Regions from separate parts of the Blautia sp. BCRC 81119 genome, predicted to be linked through region 3. Evidence: riboswitches for the same ligand, from Rfam matches in the RefSeq annotation. Region 3 holds a riboswitch; each other region holds the start of a gene.

Region 1 (2,206 bases), on a different contig from region 3:
TGAGGACGGCGACGTGATCGAGAATGCAGATGAGGATACTGCAGAAGATGACACCGAGGATGTGGATGAAGATGCAGACAATGGTGAGAATGATGATGCGTCCGAGGATACTGAGAATACAGAGGATAATGCAGACGCAGATTACGATAACAGCACAGACGCATCTGAAGAAAGTGCAGAGGACACATCTAATGCAGAGGATACATCTTCAGACAGTGACAGTTCTTCTTACAGCAGTGGTTCCGGATCTTCTGTTGTGAATTATGCTACACAGTTTGTGGGAAATCCTTACGTATGGGGCGGAACAAGCCTTACCAATGGTGCAGACTGCTCCGGATTTGTACAAAGTGTCTATGCGAACTTCGGAGTCAGCCTTCCGAGAACCTCCTATGAGCAGCAGAATGCAGGTACAGAAGTATCCTACGCAGATGCACAGCCGGGAGATCTGATCTGCTATGGCGGACACGTGGCTATTTACATGGGTAATGGCCAGATCGTTCATGCATCGAACTCTCAGGACGGGATCAAGATCAGCAATGATGCTACATACAGAACAATTGTATCTGTAAGACGTCTTGTATAATAAGAACGTACAACAGAAAATAAAAATACAGCAGCCCGACAGTAGTTTGTCGGGCTGTTTTTGACGTCGGAAAAAATATTGAAAACCCATGGAACGGATTGAACAGCAATAAAATATGCTCAAAAATGTATAAATATTGAAAACAGTATTGACATATAATTAACAGGATGTTATTATAATGTCAGTATAATTCCATATTGAACATAGCAAGTGCTGAGGATAGCTGACAGTTATATATTGATTATCAGAAGTCCACAGAAAAGGGAATCAGGTGTGAAACCTGAGCGATCCGGTCACTGTAACGGAGGAGCGAATCTCATAGTCCATTGTACGTATGTATGAGAAGGAGAGAGGAGTCATGATCCCGGAGCCAGGAAACCTGCTTGTTATGGCGAGGTTAAACTTCCGTGTAAAGTGTAACAACCATTTCAGGGACTCCGCACCCCTGGGACGTTGTCTACTTTTTTACGAGAGTAGGCATTTTTTTATGGAATGCGCCTGTTCATATGAATTATACATGATTAAATGGCAGGCGATACTACTCCGGATACATTCGTTCCCTCCGCGCACTCATGAACGGATTATATTTCTACCCCGGGGTGGCATCGCTACCTCTTTTTTATAGGAAAAAATTATGTGTGGTTATGTCAGGAGAGGAGAAAAGAGCCATGGAGAAACCATACTGGGAAGGCAAAGAATACTCTTACTTCAGCCACAAAAACTGTGAGTATTTTCCGTGCCATAAAGGAGCAGATCCGGAGAACTTCAATTGTCTGTTCTGCTATTGTCCTTTATATGCACTGGGAGATAAATGTGGTGGTAATTTCCGCTTTACGGAAAGCGGGATTAAAGACTGCACCGAATGCAAGCTTCCTCACAGAAGAGAAAATTTCGGATATGTTACAGGTAAATATAGCGAGCTTGCGGAAATTGTACGGAAGCAGCGGGAAAAATAAAAAACAGGCCAGTTCAGATACAGGAAAATGTATATTCCTGTGTTTGAACTGGCCTGTTTTGTTTGGAGTGGACAATATCTGTTATCTGTCGGAAAAGATACAGAAGATCATTCTCTGGTTTGGAGAAAAACCTTGAGTCTGGGAATCTGGTTGTTGAGGATCAGCTGTTCCGGAAACATGGCCTGATGAACAAACTCAGCAGCACAGGTAAAATCTCCGATATGCTCCGGGCCATGGCTGTCACTGGAAAGAAGCAGCGGCAGATCATATTTGCGGCAGCATCGAAGGATCTCGAAACAGTTTTCTCTTGTGTCGCCACGATAGCCATAAGGTGCAAGAGAAGCTTCGTTGATCTCAAAGATCGTGCCGGTTTCCCTGGCAGCCCTTGCAAGCGCATCATAATTAACCGGGTAATGAGTGTTATCACTATGTCCGAGGATCTTTACACAGGGGTTTTTCATTACATTGATAAAAGCTTCTGTGTTTTCGGCTCTGGTACCGCAGCGGTAATTCCAGGCATGCATGCTGGCAATGGCGTAATCAAGTTTACATAATGATTCCTGATCTAAATCTACCGTTCCGCTGCGGTCAAGGATATTCAGTTCAATTCCGTAGAGTAATTCTACACCGAAATGTTTTTTGGGAGAATAGGTAAGGCTACGGAAAT
Region 2 (2,206 bases), on a different contig from region 3:
CAAGCAGTGGATCATGCGGCGCCAGTACAGGTGCAAAAATAGCTGCCAATGCAAAAATTATGACCACCATCAATCCTATTTTTGTTTTCGGTGACCGGAATACCTGTTTCCAGTACAGATTCTGGATCATGCTTTTTTCTGTTTTCTGCTTTCTTCTGCTTCCCATTCTATGATCTCTCCTTTACTTTAACTGGATTCGCCGGTCAATCGCAGAATAGGCGATATCCACAAGAAAATTTAATACTACAATGCCAACAGCCAGAATAAAGATAAAACATTGCAGCACCGGAGTGTCTTTTGAGATCACGGATTTCAATGCCAGATTTCCGATTCCCTGAATTGAAAAAATACTTTCTATCACAGCTGAGCCACAGAAAAAACCGATCACAATTGATACCAGACGTGTAAGCACAGGAATCAGGATATTTTTCAGACCATGACGCAAAATTACATTTACAGATGACAATCCCTTAGCTCTGCTGGCACGTATGTAATCCTGCTTCAGCACCTGTATCATATTGGTACGGATCAATCTCGTCATAATTCCAAAGAAACTGATATCCATGGCAAATGCCGCAAGAATCGGGATGCCTCCGGCATCTCCTCCGATCACGGAAATCACTTTTAGCTTTACTCCAAATATATAGAGCAGCATCAGACCGATCCAGAAAGACGGCATAGATACACTGAGGGACGACAAAATGCGAATGACTTTATCCAGAACTCTGTTTTCATAAATTGCCGACAAAATTCCAAGAGGGACTGATACGATCATCAACAATAAAAACGAAGTAACTGCCAGTTTAAATGTCTGTGGAAAATATCTTTTTAATTCCTCAAAAGCCGGTTTTCTGGTAGAATATGATTTTCCAAAATCGCCATGAAGTGCCTGATCCAGCCATTTCCCGTATTGTACCAGCACCGGCTGATCCAGTCCTTCCTCATGCCGTACTTCTTCTACCTGCTCCGGTGACGGATGCTCATATTTTTTCTCCGCCAGCACTCTGGCAGCATCACCTGCCGATATAAAACTCAGCATAAAAATAATAAATGTAACCGCCAGCACTACCGGAATCATAAATATAAAACGCTTTGCAATTACTTTTCCCATCTTCATCTCTCCTCATTTTTCATCTGTTTATTCGGTTAAAATAAAAAAAGCTGATATGATCCAGCATCATATCAGCACAAAAAACAAACCTCTACCTCAAGCAGAGCTTATTCCTTCTGTATCCCATCCGAATCAGAATTCTTCTGTCAAAAAGGCAAGTCTCCTGACTCCAGTTCTTCCTACTTACCATCTTCCCGGATCTCTCCAGTGATATTTTGGTTTTCGTCCCTGTCACAGTAGCGGTGGCTGTTCTGGCATTTCACCAGATTCCTTATTAAGTACTTTGTACACCCTTCTGACTATTCAATTTTCATAGTTGCAATGAATAAATATTATAATATCATACTTTTCTTTTTATATAAATAGTTTTTTGTCAAATATAAAATATCTGAACATTTCATAGTGAAACCCGGATATTTTCTGCCTGTATTATTATAAATCTCTTAAGTAAATAACATTATGTATGAACGGTGACTTCTTTATATTTCCGTATAATGATCATATAACTTACGAATAATAAAACAGCTGCACTGCTCCATGCACAGATCTCTGCATAGTATATTCCATCTTCACCGATCAGTTTTGGCAGCAGCAGCGCAACACTGACACGCATTATAAATTCTGCAATGCCGCTGGCAAGCGGAATCAAAGTATTACCCAGGCCCTGGATAGCGGAACGATACACATACAGCAGATACAGCACCCACAAAAAGACAGCCATGATAAACAAATACTTATATGCTATATCCAATACCTGTCGGGTCTGATCCGGTTCACCGGATACAAACAGGGACAGTACATTACGTCCAAACAGTACCATCATGCCGGAAATGAAAGCCGAAGTGAGCACTGCCATATAAGTGCCGCTGCGCACGCCTTTTCGAATCCTCTGGTATTTTTTTGCACCAAGATTCTGGCCCACATAGGTTGTAATAGCATATCCATATGAAACGGCAGCCATCTCCAAAACCCCATACAGCTTGTTCGATGCCGTAAATCCCGCCACAAACAGAAAACCAAATCCATTGATCACATACTGTACCACAAGTCCTCCCACGGAGATGATCACATTCTGTATCGCAAGAGGAACCGCCA
Region 3 (2,206 bases):
GTTTCCGGATGCTACAAACTGGCTCTTCCAGGAATCCTCCTCATCACCGGCCATATCGTTATTTGCATGGTCTCCGGCAACAACCATCAGCGGACGAAGAACAACGTTCTTGTATCCTGCTTCTTTTACCTTCTCGATAACCTTGTCGCAGGCTGTATCTTCCGGCTTACCCTCTACAGTACCGATGAATGCGTTCTTCAATCCAAGGTTTTCCATCTGTGTCTGCATCTGATCGTATGTAACGTTAGCTGTATGAGATGTTCCATGTCCCATGAATACGAATGCTGTGCCAGCCTCAGCTGCTGCATCCATGCTGTCAAATCCGGCCTCTTTGCAAGCCGTATCTGTGATCGCCTGAGCAACGGCTTTCTTGTCATCATTGATCACAGTTGCATCGTCTCCAACCTCACCGAGCATTGGCTCTGCGATAGCTACAGACTCGAATTTATCTTTATAGCCATTGATCGCTTCTGTCATCTCATCGTACTCAGCACCATGCATCAGATGGGTAGGCTGTACAACCAGATTCTTAACACCATTCTCTACTGCACGGTCAAGAGCCTGCTGCATGTTATCGATCACTTCATCATCTCTTGCCTCTACATGGTTGATGATGATCTGTGCTGTAAATGCTCTTCTTACAGACCAGTCCGGATAAGCTTCTGCAAGAGCATCCTCGATTCCCTTGACATCCTCTGCACGGCTGTCATTGAAGGAAGTACCAAAGCTTACAACAAGAAGTTCATTCTCACCGATCTCATCCTGGTTACGCGGATCGTCCTTGGAAGCATCTCCTGTGTCACGTCCGAAATAATCCGGATCTGCATTCTCACCCTCTACCAGTTCTTTCTGAGCATCTGTCAGAGCATCCCATGCTTCTTTGGCTGCCTTGCAGTCCTCATCTGTTGTGTCGTTTCTTTCCTGTACATAGATCTTGTCGATCAGAGCTGCTACATTATCTGCTGCTTCCTGATCTGCATCAGAAGCCTCTGTGGTATCAGCTGCCTCAGCGTTCTCTTCTGTAGCAGAATCCTCTGCTGCCATTGCTGTTGTAGCTGCACCCATAGAGCATGTCATGGAAACTGCGAGCATCAGAGCTAACATTGTTTTTCTTTTCATTTCTCATTGTCCTCTTTTCATGTATTTCCAGAATACTGATATGTACAAAAAAGCAGCAGCTCTCTGCGGCCGCCTGCTCACACATGATTCTCTGCGCAATACAAATACATAAAAAGAAGTTCTGTATTGTTATGGAGAATACCGATTCGTAAACCGCGAATCCCTGAATCTCACAATAAGGCAGTTCTCCTGACTTGGTTCCACGCTGCTTTCCCTTCCCGGTCTCCCAGTGGTTATAAAAGCAGCTCCCCTTTCACAGTGACGGTATCGTTCCGGATTCTCACCGGATTCTCTTTTGCACATCCGACTGGATGCAACCTTATCATTATAACATTTGCACATATTTTCTTTTACCTGGTTATCTAACTTTTACCACAAACTCATAAATTTGTCAAGATTGATGTCAGACGATTCACGGTTTTCTGTGATCTTCGCTCACAAAAAACACCTCGCGAAATATTACCAGTGAACAGTAACCGGTTTTCTCCCTGTATCTGTCAGTTATTATCAGAATGCTTTCTCCAATATTCATGCATATCCTGCATAAAAAACAGCCCCTTTCTGTCATCACCCTGATATCAGAAAAGGACTGTCTTACATCAGATATTCGCAATCCGCTTCGCTACTTGCTCATAACAGATAAACTGCTTTGCAGTTTATCTAGTCAAGCGGATATTCGCAATCCGCTTTGCTACTTGCTCATAACAGATAAACTGCTCTGCAGTTTATCTGTTAAAATACTCCTGCTCCAGGTATCTGGCTACGTAGATTCCGCTGGCAGATGCATGGGACAGAGAATGGGTCACGCCGCTGCAGTCTCCGATAACAAAGAGACCCTTGTGGCAGGTTTCCAGATTTTCGTCGATCTCGACCTCCATGTTGTAGAATTTAACCTCAACGCCATAAAGCAAAGTATCATCATCTGCGGTTCCCGGTGCGATCTTATCCAGAGCATAGATCATCTCAATGATGCCATCCAGGATACGTTTCGGCATAACAAGACTTAAATCTCCCGGTGTCGCAGAAAGTGTAGGTGTTACGAAACTTTCCTCAATACGGGCTTTTGTGCTTCGTCTTCCGCGGATCA
Region 4 (2,206 bases), on a different contig from region 3:
CAGGGAAAGAAATGTCATGGTCTGAAGCATTACCGTCAGATGCTTCTTGAAAATGTAGTCTATGAATATGCGCCGTATACCGGATGCTGGTATCCATCCAAGAAGCCTGGAGAGTACTTCTTTAAGGGAGAAGAATTGGGTGAACTGAGAGATTACTATGGAAATTTACTTTACACATCTATTGCAACTGAAAACGGAGTCGTACTTTATCAGACAGCCAGTCTGAACATTATTGAAGACGGACCAATGATCGCATATGCAGCGATCACGGAGACTCTGACCTGATAGTAAACAACCTTTTCAGAACGCTTCTGTCTGAAATCATATTGAAACAGTAAGAAAACCGGGTTTTACCATTTGCTATTCTATTTGTAAAAATAGCGAGGTAAAATCCGTGTTTTTTTAGCAGATCAGATAAATCCAATTGTCAAATCCCCCATGGGGGATATATACAATTCAAGCATCTTTAACAAAATTTATGAGTTTTCTAAAAATATAACATTTTTCCATAGACATAAACTATAGTTTTATCATATAATGTTTCAGTAATTTGACAGCATTTGCTGATTTTCACATCAGCCGTTGTAAGTTCTGAGAGGATTAATAGGGAAACCGGTGTAAATCCGGTACGATCCCGTCACTGTAAGGGGAAATCCTCAGACAAAGTACCACTGGTCGAGTGCGTGAGAAATAGACCGGGAAGGTGTCTGAGGGTAAGGATCCTAAGTCAGGAGACCTGCTTGCAATTGTTTTAAAATGATTCTTACGGAAGATAGGAAGCATATTTATTTTGTGTGCCCGTATTTCGTCACGGGCTTTTTTCGTGCAAATTTTCTAAAATTCCATGCATATTCTGCATATTAAGAATCCAATAGTTTCTTTTATCTAACTAAATTAAAACGGCAATGTTAAAATCGCATCAAATGAGGAAAGGAGTAAAACGTGACAAAGAAACAAGTAGGAAAAAGATTTCTCCAGATCATCATTGTATTATTTGGAATCAGCTTTTTCACATTTGGACTGACCTACCTGTCACCTGGTGATCCTGCGGAGATCATGCTGACAGAGTGTGGTAATCTTCCTACACCAGAGCTTCTGGAACAGACAAGACATGAGCTTGGCCTTGATCAGCCCTTTCTCGTGCAGTATGGTTCCTGGCTGAAGGGTGTTGTTACAGGAGATATGGGACAGTCCTATTCTTTCAAAATGCCGGTAACAGATAAACTGGTATCCTGTTTCTGGCCGACGCTGAGGATGTCGTTGCTGGCACTTCTGATGATGGTCATTATTTCCATACCGCTTGGAATCCTGGCCGCTGTATATCAGAACAAATTCCCGGATTATTTTGTGAGAGGAATTACCTTTGTGGGAGTATCTGTTCCAAGCTTCTGGCTGGGCCTGATCCTTCTCAGCATCTTTGGTGTTCAGCTTCGCTGGATCAATGTTGCAGGAGGCAGTACGGATTTTAAATCCATGATCCTCCCGGCGCTGACTCTTGCACTTGCCATGTCTGCAAAATATACCAGACAGGTAAGAAGTGCAGTGCTGGAGGAACTTCATCAGGATTATGTCACAGGTGCAAGAATGCGTGGAATCAAGGAAAGCGTCATTCTCTGGAAACACGTCCTTCCTAATGTTATGCTTCCGCTGGTAACGCTGTTGGGACTTTCCCTTGGAAGTCTTCTGGGAGGTACTGCAGTTGTAGAGATCATTTACAACTGGCCTGGAATGGGAAATATGGCAGTAAAGGCGATTTCCTGTCGTGACTATCCTCTTGTACAGGGCTATGTACTTTGGATCGCGATCCTGTACATGTGCATCAACCTGCTTGTGGATCTGTCCTATACTTATCTCGATCCAAGACTTAAGGAGGATAGATAATTGAAAAAGGTATTACGAACATTCAAAGAAAATAAACAGTTCACTCTTTTCTTCATTCTGGGTCTCGTGGTGATCGGAATTGCGATCTTTGCGCCGCAGCTCTCACCATATGATCCACTGAATGCAGTTATGACCGAATCACTGCAGGAGCCAAGCTCCGCTCATCCGTTCGGAACGGATAAGCTTGGACGAGATCTTCTTTCCCGTGTTATCTTCGGAACAAGAACCTCTCTGATCATGACCTTATGTCTGGTTGCAGTGATCTTTGTCATCGGTACATTTTTAGGAGTTATTGCCGGATATTTCGGCGGCGTTGTGGATGCAG

What was found. Region 3 has a riboswitch for cobalamin ahead of DMI82_RS11375 (sirohydrochlorin cobaltochelatase). Riboswitches for the same ligand answer to the same signal wherever they lie in the genome.
Region 1: another riboswitch for cobalamin. It lies ahead of DMI82_RS17175 (cysteine-rich small domain-containing protein); the one in region 3 lies ahead of DMI82_RS11375 (sirohydrochlorin cobaltochelatase).
Region 2: another riboswitch for cobalamin. It lies ahead of DMI82_RS09780 (ABC transporter permease); the one in region 3 lies ahead of DMI82_RS11375 (sirohydrochlorin cobaltochelatase).
Region 4: another riboswitch for cobalamin. It lies ahead of nikB (nickel ABC transporter permease); the one in region 3 lies ahead of DMI82_RS11375 (sirohydrochlorin cobaltochelatase).

Annotation. Positions count from the first base shown of each region.
Region 1 is NZ_QJHD01000033.1:45,424-47,629, reverse strand. It holds gene DMI82_RS17180 (C40 family peptidase) at 1-583, shown strand, start outside; cobalamin riboswitch at 815-984, shown strand; gene DMI82_RS17175 (cysteine-rich small domain-containing protein) at 1,252-1,539, shown strand; gene DMI82_RS17170 (phosphatase) at 1,647-2,206, opposite strand, start outside.
Region 2 is NZ_QJHD01000013.1:74,354-76,559, reverse strand. It holds gene nikC (nickel transporter permease) at 1-166, opposite strand, end outside; gene DMI82_RS09780 (ABC transporter permease) at 182-1,111, opposite strand; cobalamin riboswitch at 1,248-1,421, opposite strand; gene DMI82_RS09775 (MATE family efflux transporter) at 1,569-2,206, opposite strand, start outside.
Region 3 is NZ_QJHD01000017.1:100,133-102,338, reverse strand. It holds gene DMI82_RS11375 (sirohydrochlorin cobaltochelatase) at 1-1,119, opposite strand, end outside; cobalamin riboswitch at 1,282-1,456, opposite strand; gene DMI82_RS11370 (NAD(P)/FAD-dependent oxidoreductase) at 1,845-2,206, opposite strand, start outside.
Region 4 is NZ_QJHD01000020.1:57,102-59,307, forward strand. It holds gene DMI82_RS12635 (M14 family metallopeptidase) at 1-285, shown strand, start outside; cobalamin riboswitch at 570-758, shown strand; gene nikB (nickel ABC transporter permease) at 943-1,881, shown strand; gene nikC (nickel transporter permease) at 1,882-2,206, shown strand, end outside.